Regions from separate parts of the Arsenophonus endosymbiont of Crataerina pallida genome, predicted to be linked through region 2. Evidence: riboswitches for the same ligand, from Rfam matches in the RefSeq annotation. Region 2 holds a riboswitch; the other holds the start of a gene.

The links. A riboswitch is a leader RNA that binds a small molecule or an ion and turns the genes downstream of it on or off. The one in region 2 is predicted to bind thiamine pyrophosphate.
Positions count from the first base shown of each region.
Region 1: another riboswitch for thiamine pyrophosphate. It lies ahead of thiB (thiamine ABC transporter substrate binding subunit); the one in region 2 lies ahead of thiC (phosphomethylpyrimidine synthase ThiC).

Region 1 is NZ_OZ026540.1:573,451-584,324, forward strand. It holds gene rluA (bifunctional tRNA pseudouridine(32) synthase/23S rRNA pseudouridine(746) synthase RluA) at 1-449, opposite strand, end outside; gene rapA (RNA polymerase-associated protein RapA) at 501-3,407, opposite strand; gene AACL31_RS02970 (hypothetical protein) at 3,951-4,298, opposite strand; gene thiQ (thiamine ABC transporter ATP-binding protein ThiQ) at 5,518-6,219, opposite strand; gene thiP (thiamine/thiamine pyrophosphate ABC transporter permease ThiP) at 6,212-7,816, opposite strand; gene thiB (thiamine ABC transporter substrate binding subunit) at 7,789-8,778, opposite strand; TPP riboswitch at 8,878-8,989, opposite strand; gene rppH (RNA pyrophosphohydrolase) at 9,102-9,632, shown strand; gene lgt (prolipoprotein diacylglyceryl transferase) at 9,869-10,768, shown strand; gene AACL31_RS03000 (thymidylate synthase) at 10,835-10,874, shown strand, end outside.
Region 2 is NZ_OZ026540.1:1,097,750-1,108,623, forward strand. It holds gene rpoC (DNA-directed RNA polymerase subunit beta') at 1-98, shown strand, start outside; gene AACL31_RS05510 (polysaccharide deacetylase family protein) at 172-1,506, shown strand; partial or broken gene thiH (2-iminoacetate synthase ThiH) at 1,649-2,769, opposite strand; gene AACL31_RS05520 (thiazole synthase) at 2,766-3,536, opposite strand; gene thiS (sulfur carrier protein ThiS) at 3,540-3,740, opposite strand; partial or broken gene AACL31_RS05530 (HesA/MoeB/ThiF family protein) at 3,743-4,491, opposite strand; gene thiE (thiamine phosphate synthase) at 4,484-5,137, opposite strand; partial or broken gene thiC (phosphomethylpyrimidine synthase ThiC) at 5,121-7,056, opposite strand; TPP riboswitch at 7,174-7,291, opposite strand; gene nudC (NAD(+) diphosphatase) at 7,436-8,227, shown strand; gene hemE (uroporphyrinogen decarboxylase) at 8,333-9,397, shown strand; gene nfi (deoxyribonuclease V) at 9,573-10,241, shown strand; gene AACL31_RS05560 (YjaG family protein) at 10,316-10,874, shown strand, end outside.

The sequences.
Region 1 (10,874 bases), 520 kb from region 2:
AGTTTAACTCGCGTTGTTTGTTCTTCATAAGCTAACACTTCGTATTTAGTTTGTGCTTGTTTACCGGTTGTAAAGCACACTTTTTGTTTAGGCCGATTAGGCCAATCGCAGATCAGAGGCAGATCAATAAGTCCTTTTTTATTGGTAATATGACCCCAAACCCTTGCTTGATAAATTTTTTGTGGCTCTCTTTCACGGAATTGACGTTTTAACTCTTTTTCTGCGCTTTTATTCAATGCCACGACCATAACTCCGCTGGTTGCCATATCAAGGCGATGAACGGATTCAGCTGTTGGAAAATCCGCCTGAACCCGTGTCATAATACTGTCTTTATGTTCGGCGGCTTTACCAGGTACTGATAACAAACCACTAGGTTTGTTCACCACAATAATATGCTGATCTTGATAAAGAACGTGTAGCCAGGGATCGATAGGCGGATTGTAAAACATATCAGTTGCTCCAACGTGGCCAAAAATTTTATTGTTTCTGGCGATAAATAATTACTGATGGGTAACAATCACCAGGCGTATAGAATCTAATCGCCAATTAGCTTGATCAATATTGAGCAATAATTGTTGGCGTTCATATTCAATAGCGCTTAATTCATCAGGACGAATATTCGGATTGACAGATTTTAATGCCTCTAATCGCGAATACTCTAACGATAATATTTTATCCGCTTGTGTTTTTGCTTCGGCAATCAACATACTTGTTTCTTTTTCTATCATAGCTTTAGAAAGTTGCAGTATGTTATGTACCTCTTTTTGTACGGCATTTACCAGTTTACTACCAGTATGGCGATTCACAGTATTTAGCTGACGATTAAAACTTTCAAATTCTACTTGCTTAGCCAGATCATTACCTTTTAAATCCATTAGAATACGAATTGGCGTTGGCGGTAAAAAGCGAGTGACTTGTAGATTTTTGGGTGCTTGTGCCTCAACAACATAAATTAATTCAGTAAGTAGTGTACCGACTGGTAAGGTTTTATTTTTCAATAAAGACACAGCACAACTGCCAATTTCGCCAGAAAGGATCAAATCCATACCATTACGAATAATCGGGTGTTCCCAGCTAATAAATTCGGTATCTTCTCTAGACAATGCTTGAGTACGATCGAAGGTAATAGTACAACCATCTTGCGGCAAGCCAGGAAAATCAGGTATCAACATATGTTCAGCAGGCGTAAGAACGATCAGATTATCACTGCGATCTTCTTGGTTAATACCAATGATATCGAAAAAATTTAATGAAAAATTAATCAAATCAATACTATTATCTTGTTCTGCAATTTGTTTGGCTAAATCATGACCAATTTCGCCACCATTAGAATTCATTTCTAATAAGCGATCGCGCCCTTGTTCTAATTGGGTTTTGAGTTGGTTATGTTTAGCTCGGCAAGCCTTAATAAAATCGTCAAAGTTATCAAGGACGGTGGGTTTAGCCAAATACTCAACCAGTTGCTGATAATATTGATCATAAATAGCGCGACCAGTTGGACAAGTATACTCAAAGGCATCAAGCCCCTCATGATACCAACGTAGCAAAATAGCTTGGGCAGTATTTTCAAGGTAAGGTACGCTAATTTGGATATCCCGATTTTGACCGATACGATCCAGACGCCCAATTCTTTGCTCAAGCAAATCAGGATTAAAAGGCAAATCAAACATAACTAACTGGTTGGCGAATTGGAAATTACGTCCTTCAGAGCCAATTTCAGAGCATAGTAATACCTGAGCCCCTTGTTCTTGGGAGGCAAAATAGGCAGCCGCCCGATCCCGTTCGAGTAATGATAGATTTTCATGAAAAACGGCCGCTCTGATCGCTTCTTTTTCTCTTAGTACCTGTTCCAATTGTAAGGCAGTAGTTGCTTGAGAGCAGATAACTAAAACTTTTTCTTGCCGATGAGTTGTTAAGAAATGCTTTAGCCATTCAACCCGGGGATCAAAATTCCACCAAGTTGCATTTTCACCTTCAAACGTCTGATAGGTTTGTTCAGGATAGAGCATCTCCCGCGCACTGATATCAACGGATTTTTTAGCATTCATGATGCCAGCAACTTTAATCGCCGTTTGGTACTGTGGGGGTAAAGGTAATTTAATAGCGTGTAATTCACGCTGAGGAAAGCCTTTAACTCCATTACGGGTATTGCGAAATAGTAAACGGCTCGTTCCATGACGATCCATCAACATGGTAATCAATTCGCGACGTGCTTTTTCACTTTCTTCATTATCACTGTTACTGGCTTTAAGAAGAGGCTCAATATCCTGCTCCTTAATTAATTCTGTTAGTAAATTTTGTTGCTTATTATTTAATTTTTCACCAGAAAGGAGCAAACTAACGGCTTCGGCAACCGGGCTATAATTTTGTTGTTCTTCAATGAAGTGTTGATAGCTATGAAAGCGATTAGGATCCAGTAAACGTAGGCGAGCAAAATGGCTCTCTTGACCCAGCTGTTCAGGAGTAGCGGTTAATAACAGCACTGAAGGAATTTGCTGAGCCAGCGTGTCGATAGCTTGGTATTCACGGCTAGGCGACTCTTCACTCCATAACAGGTGATGAGCTTCATCAACAACCATCATATCCCAACTGGCTTCTAACAGATGATCAAAACGTTTTTTATTGCGGCGAACGAAATCAAGAGAACAGATGACCAGCTGCTCTGTTTCAAAAGGATTCTCACTATCGTGTAATGATTCGGTATAACGGCTGTCATCAAACAGCGAAAAACGCAAATTAAAACGACGTAGCATTTCGACTAACCATTGGTGTTGCAAACTTTCAGGTACGATAATCAGTACTCGTTCAATACGTCCAGCAAGTAACTGTTGATGAATGATCATTCCTGCTTCAATAGTTTTGCCTAATCCAACTTCGTCCGCTAATAAAACACGTGGATGGTGGCGTTTACCTACTTCTTGAGCAATATAAAGTTGGTGAGGGATCAAATTGGCACGCATACCTCTTAGTCCACCGGTTTGGTGACCAAATTGTTGGTATTGGAAACGCAAGGCGCGATAGCGTAATGCAAAACGATCCATTCGATCAAGTTGACTGGCAAACAAACGATCTTGTGGTTTATTAAAAGTTAACTTGCTATCAAGAAACACTTCGCGCAGGCTGACGTTTTTTTCATCGGAATCGATACGAGTTCCTGTATAAATAAGTACTCCCTCGTCTTGTTGTACATTGTCAACTCTCAACTGCCAGCCTTCATGGCTGGTGATCAGATCGCCTTCATTAAACATAACGCGTGTAATTGGTGCATTATTTATTGAATAAAGGCGATTTTCTCCACTTGCAGGGAAAAGTACTGTAACCATGCGGCTATCAATAGCTACCACGGTACCTAATCCAAGTTCACTTTCTGTATCGCTTATCCAGCGTTGACCAAGAATAAATGGCATAAATTTTAACTCAGTTTATCCGTATGTTTGAGAAAATTATGGGTTGTTCATTTTGAAGAGAGTAATTATATTAATCATAAAACAATATCTTACTCTCTTTTTGAAAGGACTGTATGTTAATAAATGCGGTGCCAATAGTCACCTATAAAAATGCTTTTTTATAAGATATTATTATTTATTTGTGTTTTAACAGAGAATGTTAAGGTATTAAGCAGATGGAAAAAAGAACAAATCACCATTTTTTATTATTCTGCATCCTACTGTTTTTGCTCATTAATTTATAATTAACTAATATATAAAGAAAATTATATAGATGTTATGGCTAATTTAATATTGATAAAAATAAAGCATAGAAATAAAAATGCTATGTTATTTGAAATTTTTTACTGGGGGATAAATATTTTTATCACATGTATTAAAATTATCTGCTTAATTTCTAAAACCCAACTTAATCTAATAAATATTAGTATAAATAATACATCAATATTAGATTAAGATTGGGTAGTTAATTAACTTTGTTCTATGATTTCTGAAAAAATAACATTAATCATCATTTTTTAAGATTAAATCAAAGCGGAAGCCATCAACTCTTTCGAATTCTAATTCAAATGGTAAGGTATCTGAATTGACTTCAATTTGATTTTCTACAGCATTATATTCAAAGTAAGTAGCAGTGTTAAATTTAACTATATTATATCTATCATAAATGACGAGATGAGCAACATGTTGCATACCATCATCAAGAATATCACCAACTGTTACAAAATCTTTGTCTGAATCGATATATGCTGGTTCGTCGATTCCATGTACGCGGATAAAAGCCCGGTAAGGAAAACCATCACCAGTTTTGTTTAAAAAACGAATGGCTAATTGTTCTTTATTATTTGACATATATAACCTCATCTAGTATTTGGTATATTAAAATTTTGCTAATTAGATGCGCATCTATATTTTATATAACACATGAGCTACATTGCTTTAAGTTATATATAAAATCAAATTCAAAATTTAGAATTTTCATTATTAAATTTTGTTATTATTTTTTTATTGTTATTGAAAAAATGGATTTTTATATAAAATATAAAATATAAAATATAAAATATAAAATATAAAATATAAAATATAAAATATAAAATATAAAATATAAAATATAAAATATAAAATATAAAATATAAAATATAAAATATAAAATATAAAATATAAATTTTATTTATATAAAAATAAAAGTAATGATATAATATCATGATGAAAATTTTTATATGATTAATGAAGTTATTATAATATTTTTAATCTTCAATTATTAATTCTTGAAAGTATAAAATAAACATGGTTATAGTTAATAATAAATTTAATAAAGTATTTGATATCACTCTTTAATAATTTTTTAGTTATTTAACAAATTAAAATTAGCTTTATTATTTTTGGTTAATTGCTTTCATATATTAGTCATTTTTATTTTTTTAATCACTAAAAATAATTAGTTAAGTTAGTGATTTTGTAATTAGTGAGCAACAATCTTAGCTTTTTATAATAATATTATATGTAATAAAATTTTTCGTTTAATATATCCATTCATTTAATAAAATTTTGTGCTATTTTAAATAATCTTTTTAAAAAAATGTTTTTTTATCGATATTATATAATAAGTTATTTAATTTTTTGTTAAATTGATAGAGTGCTATAATCGCTTATATCTATGTTATTCTTGCTAAAAGCGAGATGAAATAATCAATATTAAGATAAAAAATGATGAAAAAAGTTACGCTTAATTTTATTTACTTAATTATTGATTCTTCTATATCATATAAAAAATAAATAATTATTAAATTTTGTTATAATTTGTGATATGTAGGTATTTTGTTTTAAATATTTATTTTATGTTCTCAATTTATTGAAAAAATAAATTTTTTGTTGATTGATTTTTTAAATAAAAAATAAAAAATAAAAAATAAAAAATAGATACGTTTTTAATAAAATTGTGACAACATATATCTTTGTATTAGAAAAAGTAGTCTTAGTATTAATACAACAAATAGTATTATAAAGGTCGAAAAATACCATCCAATTATTTGCCAAAGTGTGAATTAATAATTAATTATTATAAATAATGTCAAAAATGAGATATACCCAGCAGTTTACTTGCGGGTGTTAATCCATTAATTAAACAATCTGGTTGACCATCATAGGCAATTTTTCCATCTGCAATTACGATAGACCGAGTTGCTATTTGGCTAGCATCTTCCAAATTATGGGAAACCATCAGTAAGGTTAATTGGCGTTCATCACACACCTGTTTAAGTAATGTTAACATTTCATTACGTAAAGCTGGATCGAGAGCAGAAAAAGGTTCATCTAACAATAAAATCGGTTTTTGGCGGATCAAACAACGCGCTAACGCAGTACGTTGGCGTTGTCCGCCTGATATTTGTGCAGGTAAACGAGCGATACAATTATTAAGAGAAACTTGTTCTATGATCTGTTTTACTGCGCGATGTTGAGCTCTTTCTAATCTTAAATTTGGTGAAATGCCTAACGCAATATTTTGCCAAACAGTTAAATGAGAAAAGAGATTATTTTCCTGAAAAAGGATAGAAACTGGCCGCTTGGCGGGTGGTGTAGCAGTATGATTTTGGCTATTTAGCCAAATTTCCCCCTGTTTGGGATATTGAAATCCAGCGATCAAATCCAGTAGAGTACTTTTCCCTGCGCCACTAGGGCCTAATATAGCCACCCTTTCAGCTCTATTTACTTGAAAATCAAACTGCATTGTTAGATTTTCATAACAATAGACAAGTTGATCTAATTTAATCATGCTCTTTTCCTGATAAATATTCTAATAAACTGAATAAGCTGAAACAAAGTAATAGCATTAACAACGTGGTAACTGCCGCATCATTATTACGGTAAGAGCCTAATTGTTGATAGAGATAATAAGGTAGGGTACGAAAGTTCTCATTACCAAACAGTGCAATAATACCAAAATCACCGATTGAGAGTATACAGGCAAAAGCGAAGGCTTGTCCTATTGTACGTTTCAAAGCTTTTAATTCAATTTGAGCTAGTCGATTTATGCCTTTGATCTGTAATGAAAGGCATAATAAATTATAGCGTTCAGCTAAGTCATACATCTGATTTTCTAATATTTTTAAGGCATAAGGAATAGCCATTAAAGCATTCGTCAAGATGATTAAACTATAAGGCGAGTAGGTTAAATTAATAGTATTATTTAGCAATAAAAAGAAGCCGGTAGCTAAAACTATGCCTGGCATTGCAAGTATTAATAATCCACTTAATTCGAAAGTTCGATAAAGCAGTATTGAGCGGCGCAGACGTAATTCACGACTACTCCAAAGCAACATCATAGTAAGAATAATACAAAGTACGCCAGCACTAATAGCGATAAAAATCGAATTAATGGCTGCTTGCCATAAGCCTGGCTGTTGTAACACGTGTAATAGCGTTAAGTTTAAACCATCAACGATAATAGCCAAGAAAGGCGGAATTAAGAAAAATAGGGTCATACTAATCAGTAATGTATCCCACCATTTCTGCCATCGACTATCAGCTGGATTTGTCCACCGCAATTGTCGACTAGCACCGACGGAAAAGACGACATTTAATTTTTGACTTAATAATACTAGCCCTAAACAGCAAAAAAGTTGGATCAGAGCCAGCAAAGCAGCTTTATTGAGATCAAAATCATAACTTAATGATTGATAGATAGCGAGTTCAATGGTGGTTGCAGCAGGCCCCCTGCCAAGCGTCATTACGGTAGCAAAACTGGCGAAGCACAACATAAAAATCAGAGCCGATGTTGGTAAAATCTGTCGTCTAAGATAAGGCCATTCAACAATCCGAAAATGTTGCCATTGGTTCATGCCGAGTTGTGCGGCAAGCTGACGTTGCTCAACTGCAATATTCTCTAGCGCAAGCAACAGCATCCGCATAGCTAATGGTAAATTAAAAAAGACATGTGCTAATAAAATGCCTTTTAGGCCGTAAGGAGTAAATTGGTAATTAATACCTAACCATTGACAAAATTGAGCAATCCATCCCACCCGACCATAGACGGTTAATAAGCCAAAAATGGCCACTAGTACTGGCAATACCAGTGTCATCGAACATAAGCGTAAAAACAGTATCCGACCTGGAAAATGGCGTCGAAAAAGGGCTTTGGCGAGAAATATTGCAGGGATAACGGATAAGACGGTCGATAGTAATGCTTGCCAAAATGTAAAGCCAATGACGTGCCATAAATAGCTGTCATCAATAAATTCTTGCCAGCTTATTTGCGGGGCATGTAACCATAAAGTGCTGAAAGTAACTACCGCAATAGTGATTAATAGGCCGGACACAACTATGCCAGGCCAAAGTGAACTCCCTATTGGTGGCTGACGGCATTTTGCCATAAATTGATCCATTGATTGCGATGTTGAGTAATATCTTCTGCATTAAATTGTAATGATTTTTTTGGCACAGGTATTTGTTGATAAACGTCGGGTAAGGGGATATCAATGACTGGATACATCCAATTGGTTGTCGGCAACGTTTTTTGGAACGTTGGTGATAGCATAAATTGCATGAATTGTTGAGCTAGTTTAGGCTGCTTGCTGGTTGCTAATTGGGCCGCCACTTCAATTTGCAGATAGTGACCCTCACTAAATAGTGCCGCAGCATAATTATTTTTTTTATCATTTAACAGATGAAAACCTGGTGAAGAGCTATAACTGAGGACAAAATCGCTTTCACCTTTTAAAAACAATCCATATGATTCGCTCCAACCTTTAGTAACGGTTACGGTTTTTTTGGCTATTTTTTGCCAAGCCTGAGCACTGTTTTGCCCATAAATTTTTTGTATCCAAAGTAGTAGCCCTAAACCTGGTGTACTGGTACGTGGATCTTGGTAAATAATTTTCCATGGCTGGGGGCTATTAATAAGTTCATCAAGACTTTTAGGCACTTCAGTGATCCGCGTCTTATCATAAATAAAAGCAAAATAACCATAATCGTAAGGGATAAAAATATTGTTATCCCATTTTATGGGTAATTTCAGTTGACTGATGTCAATTTTACTTTCAGTAAATAAGCCCGTTTTTTTTGCTAGATCAATTAAGTTATTATCAAGTCCGAGCACAATATCAGCTGGGCTATTTTTTCCTTCCATTCTAAGGCGATTTAATAACGCAACCCCATCACTTAGGCCAATTAGCTTCAGTTCACAGTGACAGATTTGTTCGAAGGCAGGCTTTATTGTAGGCCCTGGCCCCCAATCTGCGATAAAGGAATCATAAGTGTAAACGGTTAATATAGGTTTTGCCTGGAGAGCAAAAGCTGAACAACAAATTAAACCAATACTAACTATTTTTAGCAGTACATTCTTCAATACTGAGTTCTCCTATATAATTAAATAAAAGTGATGTTCTAGGATCTGAGGAATGGACAGTAATGAAGCTATTTATTGATGAATAAATCATTAGAGTGGCTCAAATCCCTACGCCGATGTTAATCGGATCAGGTTCGACGAGTTTTTCTCAGCCAGCTATTAACAATATTAATCATAGCTGGCACCCCGTTGAGATGGCCTTATTGTAAGATGTTATCTTATAATTGCAAATACTATATTTGATAAAGGCTTACCATATAGAGTAGTATGAAACAATAAGTTATCTTTTAAATTTTTAACGAGGTAGTCAGATGGTTGACAATGATGGCTACCGCCCGAATGTAGGAATTGTAATTTGTAATCGGCAGGGCCAGGTATTATGGGCTCGTCGCTATGGGCAACATTCATGGCAGTTCCCTCAAGGGGGCATTAATCCTGAAGAATCACCAGAACAGGCAATGTATCGGGAATTATTCGAAGAGGTTGGGTTGGATCGTAAAGATGTTAAAATATTAGCATCTACCCGGAACTGGTTACGTTACAAATTACCTAAACGTTTGGTGCGTTGGGACACAAAGCCAGTTTGTATAGGGCAAAAGCAACGTTGGTTTTTGTTACAATTGGTTTGTAATGAACATAATATTAATGTGCAAACAAGTAAAACGCCTGAATTTGATAGTTGGCGTTGGGTGAGTTATTGGTATCCTGTGCGTCAGGTTGTTTCTTTTAAACGTGATGTTTATCGGCGCGTTATGAAAGAATTTGCTCCGATGGTTATGTCACTGCAAAATAGTACAATGACATCAAATAAAAGCCATACCTATAGGCGTAAACGTGGCTAAATAAATTTAGCGGAAGAAAGTAGGTTTATGTTTATTTTAATAGCCAACTTTTGTCGTTTTGAAAGCGAAGTGAGAGTAGTGAAAGCTACTCTTGTTTATTTTTTGGAAAATTTACTAGCCAAAGTATGCATTAGATAGATTTGTTGATGAATTTAATCAATAAAATACTATTAGATTTTAAACCGCATGCAGTCATGCAATTCTATCAAGCTCTATAAAACTAAAGAGTGGAGACGATGAATAATAGTTATATTGTGTTTCCTGATATTGATCCTGTTATATTCTCGATTGGTCCAGTAGCCCTTCATTGGTATGGTTTGATGTATTTGGTGGGATTTGTTTTCGCTCTATGGTTGGCAAAACGGAGAGCCGGAAAAGCAAATAGTGGCTGGACCAAAAACGAAGTTGAAAATTTGCTCTATATTGGTTTCTTAGGTGTCTTTATCGGTGGACGTTTAGGCTATGTTTTATTTTATAATTTGCCGGCCTTCCTGAGCAATCCTTTGTATCTATTTAAAGTTTGGGACGGAGGAATGTCTTTTCATGGTGGGTTAATTGGTGTGATATGCGCCATGTGGTGGTATGCACGCAGAACCCATCGCCATTTTTTTCAAGTTGCCGATTTTGTTGCTCCATTAATCCCATTTGGATTAGGTATGGGACGTATTGGTAATTTTATTAATGGTGAACTTTGGGGACGTGTAACATTAGATACACCATGGGCAATGTTATTCCCAGGCTCACGAGCAGAAGACATTCAGATTGTTAGTCAAGACCCTTCTTTATTACCGATTTTAGAGCAGTATGGCGTATTACCACGACACCCTTCCCAACTTTATGAGATATTTTTTGAAGGGATCATTTTATTTATTATTTTGAATCTGTTTATTCGTAAACCACGCCCAATGGGCAGTGTTTCAGGATTGTTTTTGATTGGTTATGGGGCTTTCCGTATTTTTGTTGAATTTTTCCGTCAGCCGGATGCGCAGTTGGGGCTATTTGGTGGTGTAAGTATGGGACAAATTTTGTCAGTCCCTATGATCATTATTGGTATTTTAATGATGATCTGGGCCTATAAGAAAGATAGCCATTGTACGGACTATTCCATTGCTAGCAAGGCAGAAAAGAGTAAGTAGCAGAAAATTTTAATACAGTGCTTTTATTTATAGTATTAAATAATAGATTCTAAGCGAGTAATAATAATGAAACAATATCTGGATTTATGTCAGCGTATTATTGATA
Region 2 (10,874 bases):
ATGAACCTGTTGAATCATCACAAGTTAGCGCTGATGGGGCAACGGCTAATTTGGCAGAATTGCTAAATGCGGGTTTTGGTAACCGAGACCATGAATAATGCAGCTTGATCTGTAAAAAATGCCCTCATAACGAGGGCATTTTTATAGCTATATTATGGAGAAAATTAAATAATGACACGCTGTCGTTTTATTACTTTATATATATTGAGTATTTTTATTTCTTTTTTTCTCAGTTTTCCACTTTATGCGGAAAACAGCATGGTTCCATTGTTAGAAAAACGTCTTGATGTTGATCTCAACAAACCAATGAAAGTTAGCCAGGATAGTGTGATTTATGCGGTAGTGGGAGGAAAAATACGGCCAGCTGGTTGGTTATTGAAAAATTCGGTTTTACTTATGCAACAGGCGAAAAATAATTTTTACCGTTTTCATTTTGGTAATAGTGTTGGCTATATTACTCAGCAACAAGCTTTTGAGGCAAAAAAAAATCAGTTTCCGGCGGATACTTTAAAACAATTAGATCAGCCAGTTTATGACTATTTAGTGAACAATGAAAAAACGCCTATCTATGAAAATGCAGATGAGAAAAGCACGGTTATTGGTTTTCTGTCCGCCAATTTACGTTATCCAGTACTAAGTCGAATAGCGAAGAAAGTTGAGTTTGACTCATCATCCATGAGCTCTTGGTTTATTATTGATCTTGGTGGTAGACTGGCTTTTATTAATGGTCAAGATGTTTCATTAGATAAAGGGATCCCAATTCTCACCTATCATCATTTACTTCCTGATAATGAAAATAAATTATTTCGCCATACTTCAACAACTACTTCGGTAACAGCTTTTAAAGCTCAAATGGATTACTTAAAACAAGCGGGTTATCAGACAATTACCTTGGATGAAGTTGATGGTTATTTAAAGAAAAAAATTAATTTACCGGGTAAGGTAGTCAGTATAACTTTTGATAATGGCTTAAAATCGGTTTATCGCTATGCTTATCCAATCTTGAAAGCGCATGCGCAGCTGGCAACGCTTTTTGTTATCTCCTCGCGGATTAAATTTCATGATCAAAAATGGGATCCGAATGGTTTACAATTTATGAGTAGACATGAGTTGAAAAACAGTCGCGATGTCTTTGATATTCAATCTCACTCCCATTTTCTACATAGATTAGATAATAAAAATCAACCAATTATTTTTAGCCGATCTTATCGTACAGTAAAACTTGATTTTGCCCATTCTCGTCGTGTATTAGCGCCATTTAATCCCTTTCAACGTTACTTGGCATATCCTTTTGGTGCCTATAATGGACAGGTCATGGATGCGGCAAAAGCTGCTGGAATGATGTTGGCACTGACGACTATTCAAGGTAAAGTGAAACTGGGTGATAATCCGTATGCCTTGAAACGATTATATGCCTTGCGGAATGATCCAATGGAAAAATTTGCCCAAATGGTGGGCAATGGCGAGCAACAAATTATTAATAAAGACATTATTGTTGATCAATAAAGACTCATTATGTAGGTATCACTATAGGTAAGATCATAGCTAGGCAAATTTTTATTCTATTTAGTTGCTAGAAAAAAGGAATTAAAAATTAACCATTTGATCGAGTAGACCCGCTATCACCACCGATTAAGGTGGTGTTTTACTAACGGCCTAAATGGTGATCCCAATCTTTCCAGACGGGTTGGAGTCCAGCATTGATAATAACCTTAGCCATGGTTTCAGCGCTGCGATTATCATAGACAGTAAATTGCTCCAGTGCTTGATGATTATCAGCATAACCACCGGGTTGAGTCTTTGAACCAGCGCTAAGGGTATTGATAACCAGTGGAATAATATTATCACGGAAAAAAGGAGATTCACGGGTTGATAATGAAAGCTCAACTTCGGGTGCCAATAAACGGAAAGCGCAAATTAATTGAATTAATTCTGCTTCGTGGATGGTTGATGCTGGCTGAATACCCCCTATACAAGCGCGTATTCGGGGGAAAGAAATAGAGTAACGGCTTTTCCAATATTTTTTTGCAGATAAGATAGATGATTTGCGACGAGATAATAGTCAACTCGCCAATTATCGGATAATTCGATTAGTGCACCTAAGCCGATTTTATCAATACCGGCCTGGCCAAGGCGATCCGGTGTTTCTAGACGCCAAAAAAAATCTTGTTTTTTCCCCCGTAAATGGTGCTGCTGATAAGTTGGTTGATGATAAGTTTCCTGGTAAACCAGTACACCATCTAAGCCAATTTCTTTCAGTTCCCTATATTCTGTAATTGTTAATGGCTGAACCTCCATCAATAGCGTACTGAAATATTTTTTAATTAATGGAATATATTGGCGAAAATAATTCATCCCCACTTTGCTTGGATGTTCACCGGTTACCAGCAAGAGATTATTATATCCAATGGAACGTAGCGCTTCGCATTCTGCAATAATTTCTGTTTCGTGAAGTGTTTTTCGTTTGATTGGGTTGTGCATGGAAAAACCACAATAAGTACAATTATTAGCACACAGGTTAGACAGGTAGAGCGGTACATAAAGACCAACAGTATTGCCAAAGCGCTGGCGGGTTAATTTTTGCGCTTTTTGAGCGATAACTTCCAGATAGGGATAGGCAGCGGGTGAAATGAGAGCCATAAAATCATTCAGGGACGGTCTGTCTGAGCAAATCGCTTTTTCAACCTCTTGAGCCGATTTGCTATTAATTTGTATCGCTAGTTGCTGCCAATCAAGTTGCTGATAAATTTCAGTAAAAGCCGTCATTATTGAAATGCCTCGAGGAATTGAGTTAAAGGGCTAGTGGATGCCGCTTGATGCTGCTGCGCCGCGAGTCCAGCCGCTTGTACTATCTCACCTGCTTCAGTGGCAATGCGAAAAGCGTGAGCCATTGCAACAGGATCATTAGCAACGGCAATGGCGGTATTTACCAGTACAGCATCGGCTCCCATCTCCAAAGCGGCTAATGCATGACTGGGTGCTCCGAGCCCTGCATCGACAACAACTGGGATCGAGGCTTGTTCAACAATAATTTGTAGAAAATCGTAGGTAATTAATCCTTTATTGGTACCGATAGGTGCGCCAAGCGGCATCACAGCGGCGCAACCTACCTCCTCTAAACGCCGACACAAGACAGGATCGGCACTACAATAAGGTAAAACAATAAAACCTTCTTTTACCAATAGTTCAGCCGCTTTTAACGTCTCAATCGGATCGGGTAATAAGTATTTTGTATCGGGGTGGATCTCAAGTTTTATCCAGTTTGTGGCTAAGGCTTCACGCGCTAGACGAGCGGCAAATAGAGCTTCTTGGGCATTTTTAGCACCAGAAGTATTAGGTAATAATTTGACGCCGATTTTTTGTAATGGCGCTAAAATATCATCATTTTTATTTATTAAATCAAGCCTCTTCATCGCCATGGTGACTAACTGACTGCCAGAAGCTTGTATAGCTTGGGTCATCAATGATGAATTAGCGAATTTTCCGCTACCAATAAATAAACGTGATTGAAAAACAGTATCAGCAATTTTTAACATAAATTAGCCTCCGGCAATGGCCTGGAATAACAGGATCTTATCTTGGTGGTTAATATAGTGATGGTTCCAATCTTCACGGGGAATAATGATCTGATTAATTGCTATTGCAATACCTGATGCGTTAAGTTTCAGATGATCAAATAATTGGCTGATTGTGATTGCACTATTAAGTTCGATCAGTCGATCATTTAGCATAATGTGCATATTTATCTCCTGGTTCCACAAACTAAACAGCTTTTTGCTTTGCTAAGTTGCAAGGTATGCCAATTGTGTTGTTTACCATCGAATAATTTCAGTTTTCCATTGAGAGAAGAAGGTAAATTGATTAATAATTTAATCGCCTCTAAGGCTTGCAGAGTGCCGATAACGCCAACAATCGGTCCGACAACTCCTGCTGTGCGGCAGTTTTGATAGGGTTCATTGGTATCAGGATAAAGGCAAGCATAGCAGCCTTGGTTATAGGGAGGTTCAAGCACTAACAGTTGACCATTGAACCCTACTGCACTACCACTAATGAGTGGTTTTTTTCTGCCACGCAAGCTGCATTAATTGCCTGGCGGGTTGACATATTATCAGTACAATCCAATACCAGATCAGTATTGCGGACAAGTGGACGGAGAGAATGATAATGTTGTTTGGTGTTAAATGTTTTCACCTTGATTTGTGGATTGAGCTGATTAAACTGTTTTGCTGCTAATGTGACTTTAAGCTGAGAAACATCCTGCGTATGGTAAAGAATTTGTCGTTGCAGGTTGGAAATATGTAGCTTATCGTTATCGGCCAACCAGAGTTCGCCGACACCGGCCGCCGCTAAATAAAGTGCCGCCGGTGAACCCAGTCCCCCCAATCCCACAATAAGCACTTTGCTCATTGTTAATTTTTGTTGTCCTTTATTACCGATTTCTTCAAGTAATAGCTGACGGCTATAGCGCATAAAAATAGCATCATCAAGCATCGATCATTTCCTTACCTTCGATGAGATAGAGTAACTGAGCAACAACTTTACGCCAGTTAGTCGATTTGATGATCGCACTAACCATAGCAATACCCCCGACGCCAGTTGCAAGCACTGCGGGAACACACGCTAAAGAGATACCGCCTATTGCAATAGTGGCATAATCTGGTGTGTCATTAACCTGCTGTTTTAGGGTTACTAAACCTTGCGGTGATGAGGACATTAATTTTGTAGTAGTAGGAAAAATATGTCCTAATGCAATATAAGAGGGTTTTAACTGCTTTGCTCTGATGAGTTCTTGTTGATTATGGGTCGAAATTCCTAGGCGTAATCCCGCTTTTTGTAGGCGATTCAGATCAGCGAAATTAATATCCTCTTGCCCTAAATGGACGCCATAGGCGCCATGTTTTATGGCTAATTGCCAATAGTCATTAATAAATAGGCGAGCTTGATATTGCTGGCCTAGCATAATTGCCTGATTAATATCTTGTTCGAGGTTACTGGCTAATCGATCTTTGATCCTTAATTGAATAGTGGTAACACCGACGCTAAGCAAGCGCCTTATCCACTCGACGGAATCAACCACTGGATACAAGCCAAGTTTATGCTCCGTAGTTGCAAATGCGTGATCAGGCCATTTTGTCATCGGAAATCGTCTCCATATCGTGGTATAGCTCACTACCGTGGGCGCGAAATGTTACCGACATCTGTGCCATTTGAGCTGCATGCTTACGGACTTCTTGTGAAATTTTCATGGAGCAAAATTTAGGCCCACACATTGAGCAAAAATGGGCGACTTTACCAGCGGCTTGCGGTAGTGTTTCATCATGGTAGGCACGTGCGGTTGTAGGATCGAGAGCCAGATTAAATTGGTCTTCCCAACGAAACTCAAATCTGGCTTTGGATAAGGCGTTATCACGAATTTGAGCCCCCAGGGTGGCCTTTAGCCAAATCAGCGGCATGGGCAGCAATTTTATAGGTAATAAGTCCTTGTTTTACATCTTCTTTATTAGGTAAACCCAAGTGCTCTTTTGGAGTAACATAACAGAGCATGGCACAGCCAAACCAACCAATTAAAGCCGCACCGATACCAGAGGTAAAGTGATCATAACCTGGTGCGATGTCGGTGGTTAAAGGCCCTAAGGTATAGAATGGCGCTTCATGGCAATGAGTTAATTCTTCCGTCATATTGCGGCGGATCATTTGCATTGGGATATGACCAGGGCCTTCTATCATAACTTGAACATCATATTGCCAGGCTACCTTGGTTAATTCGCCTAATGTATATAGTTCAGCAAATTGCGCTTCATCATTAGCGTCTTGTAAGGAGCCAGGTCGTAATCCATCGCCAAGGGACAAAGAGACATCATAAGCAGCACAGATTGCACAGATTTCGTCGAAATGGGTATACAAAAAATTTTCTTGATGATGTGACAAGCATCATTTGGCCATAATAGAGCCACCGCGAGAAACAATACCCGTCAATCGATTAGCAGTCATTGGTATATAGCGTAGTAAGACACCGGCGTGGATGGTAAAGTAGTCTACGCCTTGTTCGGCCTGTTCAAGTAAGGTGTCGCGAAATATTTCCCAGCTCAAATTTTCTGCAACGCCATTGACTTTTTCTAGTGCTTGATAAATTGGCACTGTACCAATAGGAACTGGGCTATTACGTAAGATCCATTCTCTCGTTTCATGGATATAGCGGCCTGTCGATAAATCCATCACGGTGTCAGCTCCCCAGTGAGTCGCCCAGATTAGTTTTTCAATTTCTTCTTCAATCGATGAAGTTACTGAGGAATTACCGATATTAGCATTGACTTTCACCAAAAAATTTCGACCAATGATCATCGGCTCGGATTCAGGATGGTTAATATTGGCTGGAATAATGGCACGTCCAGCGGCAACTTCTTGTCGAACAAATTCAGGGGTAATATTGTTTGGCAGGTTAGCATTAAAGCTTTGGCCTGGGTGCTGTTGAGTTAATATTTTACTATTGATACGCTCGCGTCCCATATTTTCGCGGATCGCAATAAATTCCATTTCAGGTGTGATTATCCCTTGACGGGCATAGTGCAACTGCGTGACTGTTTTTCCGGTTTTGGCTTTTAATGGTTGTGGTCGGTGATTGAAGCGAAGATGATTCAATCCTGCATCAGTCAGTCGTTGTTGGGTAAAATAAGAGCTTGGTTTTTTAACTAACTCAGTATCATTGCGATCGAGGATCCAGTATTGGCGGCATTTTTTTAAACCCTCCTTAATATTTACAGTTACATCAGCATCGCCATAGGCGCCAGAAGTATCATAGACAGGTATTGCCTCATTCTCTACAAACAAGGGTTTATCTTTTGTACCGCCAACCAAGGTCGGTGAAAGCTGAATTTCACGCATAGGAACTTGGGTATTATAGTGATAACCTGTTAAATAGATCCGTTTTGAATTGGGAAAGTTGATATTTTGTAGCTTATCAAGAAAACGTTGTGCCGCTTCACGTTGTGCTTTTCGTGGCGAAGTGGTATTGGTTTTAACGGTAATATCGCTGGTTGCAATAATATTTTTCAACATAGCAAATTCCTATAATCATTACAAATGGTTCACGTAAGAGAGAAATTGCTTGTCTGGAGCTCGGTGAGAGTAATAGTATAATAATTGCGCTGTTTACTTTTGATAAGTCAAAATCGCAGGTTGATTACTCTTGTTCCCTTCGCAGGTATTAGCCTGATCAGGTTCCGCGGATCCCGAATTAACGGTCTCAGCCTGTAGGTATTATTAAACCGACTAGGCACTCCGACAAGATGATATCAGTATATAAGAGAGATAATGAAAACTGCAATGGATAACTTCTTCATCAAACAACTGTTAATCAAAATAGACACTTGATATTGATGAATAAGGCATATTTTCAAAATTCACTAATCAATAAAATATAGAAGAATTGAGCTATATGATTAGAAAAAAGTTAACAGGAACAGAAACAGGCTGGTGGGTGGTTAGTTCTGGTGGTCGAATTTGGTTGCCAAATGGTGATTTACCGAAAGGTTCCGCCCAATTTTGGTCGCTAACAGGAAAAGAGGCACTCCCTATTGGTGAATGGCAAGCGGAAACGATTTGGTTAATTATAGTAAAATCACCAACGGATATGTGTTCGCCGCGATGGATTGCCAGTCAAGATGAGGGGCTATTTAAACTAGTTGGACGCGGTATTCAACTGGCAGAGTTTTATCGTTCGCACCATTATTGCGGTTATTGCGGCAACAAAATGACAGCCAGCTTAACCGAATGGGCATGCTTGTGTAGTCATTGTCATGAGCGCTATTATCCGCAAATTGCGCCCTGTATTATTGTTGCTATTCGGCGTGCTGATCATATCTTATTGGCTCAACATCGGCGTCATAAAAAAAAGCCAATATTTACTGTATTAGCAGGATTTGTTGAACTAGGTGAGACTATTGAAGAAGCGGTGAAAAGAGAAGTAAAAGAAGAGAGTAATATTATCATTAGTAACATTCGCTATATTGCTTCACAGCCATGGCCTTTTCCTCATTCATTAATGATCGGTTTTCTGGCTGATTATGCCAGTGGTGAAATCCAGGCTAATCCTGATGAGTTAATTAGCGCGGACTGGTATCATCATGATAAATTACCGCTTATACCGCCTCCTGATACCATAGCTCGCCGTTTAATTGAAGATACACTGGCTTTATGTCGGCAAGAAAATGATAACTTATACAAATAATATTAATCACGCTATATCTAAGTTGTTGCTGATTTAAGCAACAAGAAAAAGGCAAATACACGATGATAAATGGCAATTTCTAATTGCCATTTAATGGAGCTAATGATGTCTGCATTAACAAACGATCGCTACTTACGTGCGCTATTACGGCAGCCAGTTGATAAAACCCCAGTATGGATGATGCGCCAGACCGGTCGTTATTTACCGGAGTATCGAAAAATTCGTCAGCAAGCCGGTGATTTTCTTTCATTGTGCAAAAATACCGAGTTAGCCTGTGAAGTGACATTACAACCGCTACATCGTTTTCCATTAGATGCGGCGATCCTGTTTTCAGATATTCTTACTATTCCTGATGCGATGGGCTTAGGTCTTTATTTTTCAGCCGGAGAAGGGCCTATGTTTCAGCGTCCAATTGATTGTGTGGCTGATATAGAGAAACTGCCAATTCCTGATCCTGAACAAGAATTGGTTTACGTAATGAATGCTGTACGCGCTATCCGCAAGGCGTTACAAGGAAAAGTGCCATTAATCGGTTTTTCTGGTAGTCCATGGACATTGGCAACTTATATGGTCGAAGGGCGAAGTAGTAAGGCTTTCACCCATATTAAGAAGATGATGTATACGGAGCCAAAAGCGTTACATTTATTATTGGATAAGTTGGCCCAAAGTGTCATTCTTTATCTAAATGCTCAGATTCGGGCTGGTGCTCAATCGGTGATGATTTTTGATACTTGGGGTGGTGTATTAACCGGTCCTGATTACCATCAATTTTCTTTACATTACATGCATCAGATCATTGATGGTCTACAGCGAGAACATGAAGGGCGTAAAGTCCCGGTGACCTTATTTACTAAAGGCGGTGGCCAATGGTTAGAGGCAATGGCTGCGACCGGTTGTGACGCGTTAGGGATCGACTGGATAACAGATATTGAAGAGGCTCGTTCTCGTGTAGGAGATAAGGTTGCATTACAGGGAAACATGGATCCTTCTATATTATATGCATCAAAAGAACGTATCGAGTTTGAGGTTAAAACAATTTTAAAGCAATTCGGTCAGGGCAGTGGCCATGTTTTTAATTTAGGTCATGGCATTCACCAGGATATTCCACCTGAGCATGTTAAAAATTTTATTAATTCAGTACACAAATTATCAGAGCAATATCATCAATAAGTAAGGTTTATCCAAACAAAGAAAATGCCGATAAATAATAATTGTTATATTTTTTTATTTATTATTAAATCTAAATTAAATATTTACAATTATTTAAATATATTTTTTTAAATTTTGTGTTATAAAACAAATAATAAAATATATTTATATAAAAATTTTTTAAGTAAAAATAAATATGATTGATACCAAATTATTACGTCAGGAACAGACCACAAAAGCTAAACAAATTATTCTTACGGATAATTTTGCTACCCCTAATCTTATTGCTGGTGCTGATGTTGGATTTGAAGAAAAAGGTACCATAACCCGAGCCGCAATGGTTGTTATGCACTGGCCTTCACTTGCTATTGTTGAATATCATATTGCCCGTATACCGACTGAATTTCCTTATATTCCAGGTTTACTCTCTTTTCGAGAGTATCCTGCACTACTGGCGGTTTGGGAAAAACTGCAACATAAACCCGATCTTATTATGGTTGATGGCCAAGGAATTGCCCATCCTCGTCGTTTTGGAGTAGCTAGTCATTTGGGTCTTTTATTAGATATTCCAACGATTGGTATAGCAAAAAGTCGTCTATGTGGTCACCATGAAGCTTTAGATGAAATAGTGGAAAGCTGCCAACCATTGAATGATAATAATGAGCAAATTGGTTGGGTGTTTCGTAGTAAAAAAAGATGTAAACCACTTTATATCTCACCTGGCCATAAAATCAGTTTAGATGCTTCACTATTATGGGTTAAGCATTGTATTAAAGGTTATCGTTTACCTGAACCTACTCGTTGGGCTGATGGAATCGCTTCTAATAGAGCGTTTTTTAATCGAATGAAACAGAATTTGGCATAATTAAAGTTAAAATATGTGGAACCTGTTGATTTTCAGGTAAACTTCGGCGTAAAAGGTAAGTGAGTAGAAATTTGATGTTAAGAAACCCAATTCATTTGCGGTTGGCAAAATTAGATAGTTGGCGGCATATTACTTTCATGGCCTGTTTATGTGAGCGTATGTATCCTAATTATCAATTGTTTTGTAAACAAACGAGCTTTTTAAATCCAATACGTTATCGTATTATTTTAGATTTAATCTGGGAATCACTGATTATTAAAGATAGTAAAATTGATTTTGATAATCAGTTGGAAAAGTTAGAGGAAGTTATTCCCGTCGCAAATGATTTTGATATATACGGAGTTCATCCTGCTATTGATGCATGTATTGCGTTAAGTGAAATAATTCATTCTTACTTAAGTGGGGAAACATTAGAAAGTGCTATTGAAGTAAGTAAAATTTCGATTCGAACTATCGCAATGTTTGAGATGACTCAGACAGGTAAAGAGATGTCTGATGAAGAACTGAAAGAATTGCTTACCATTGAAGAAGAATGGGATATTCAATGGGAGATTTACCGTTTACTTGCCGCTTGTGAAGAGCGGGATGTAGCGCTGATTAAAGGATTAAAATCCGAACTCCGTGAAGTATACT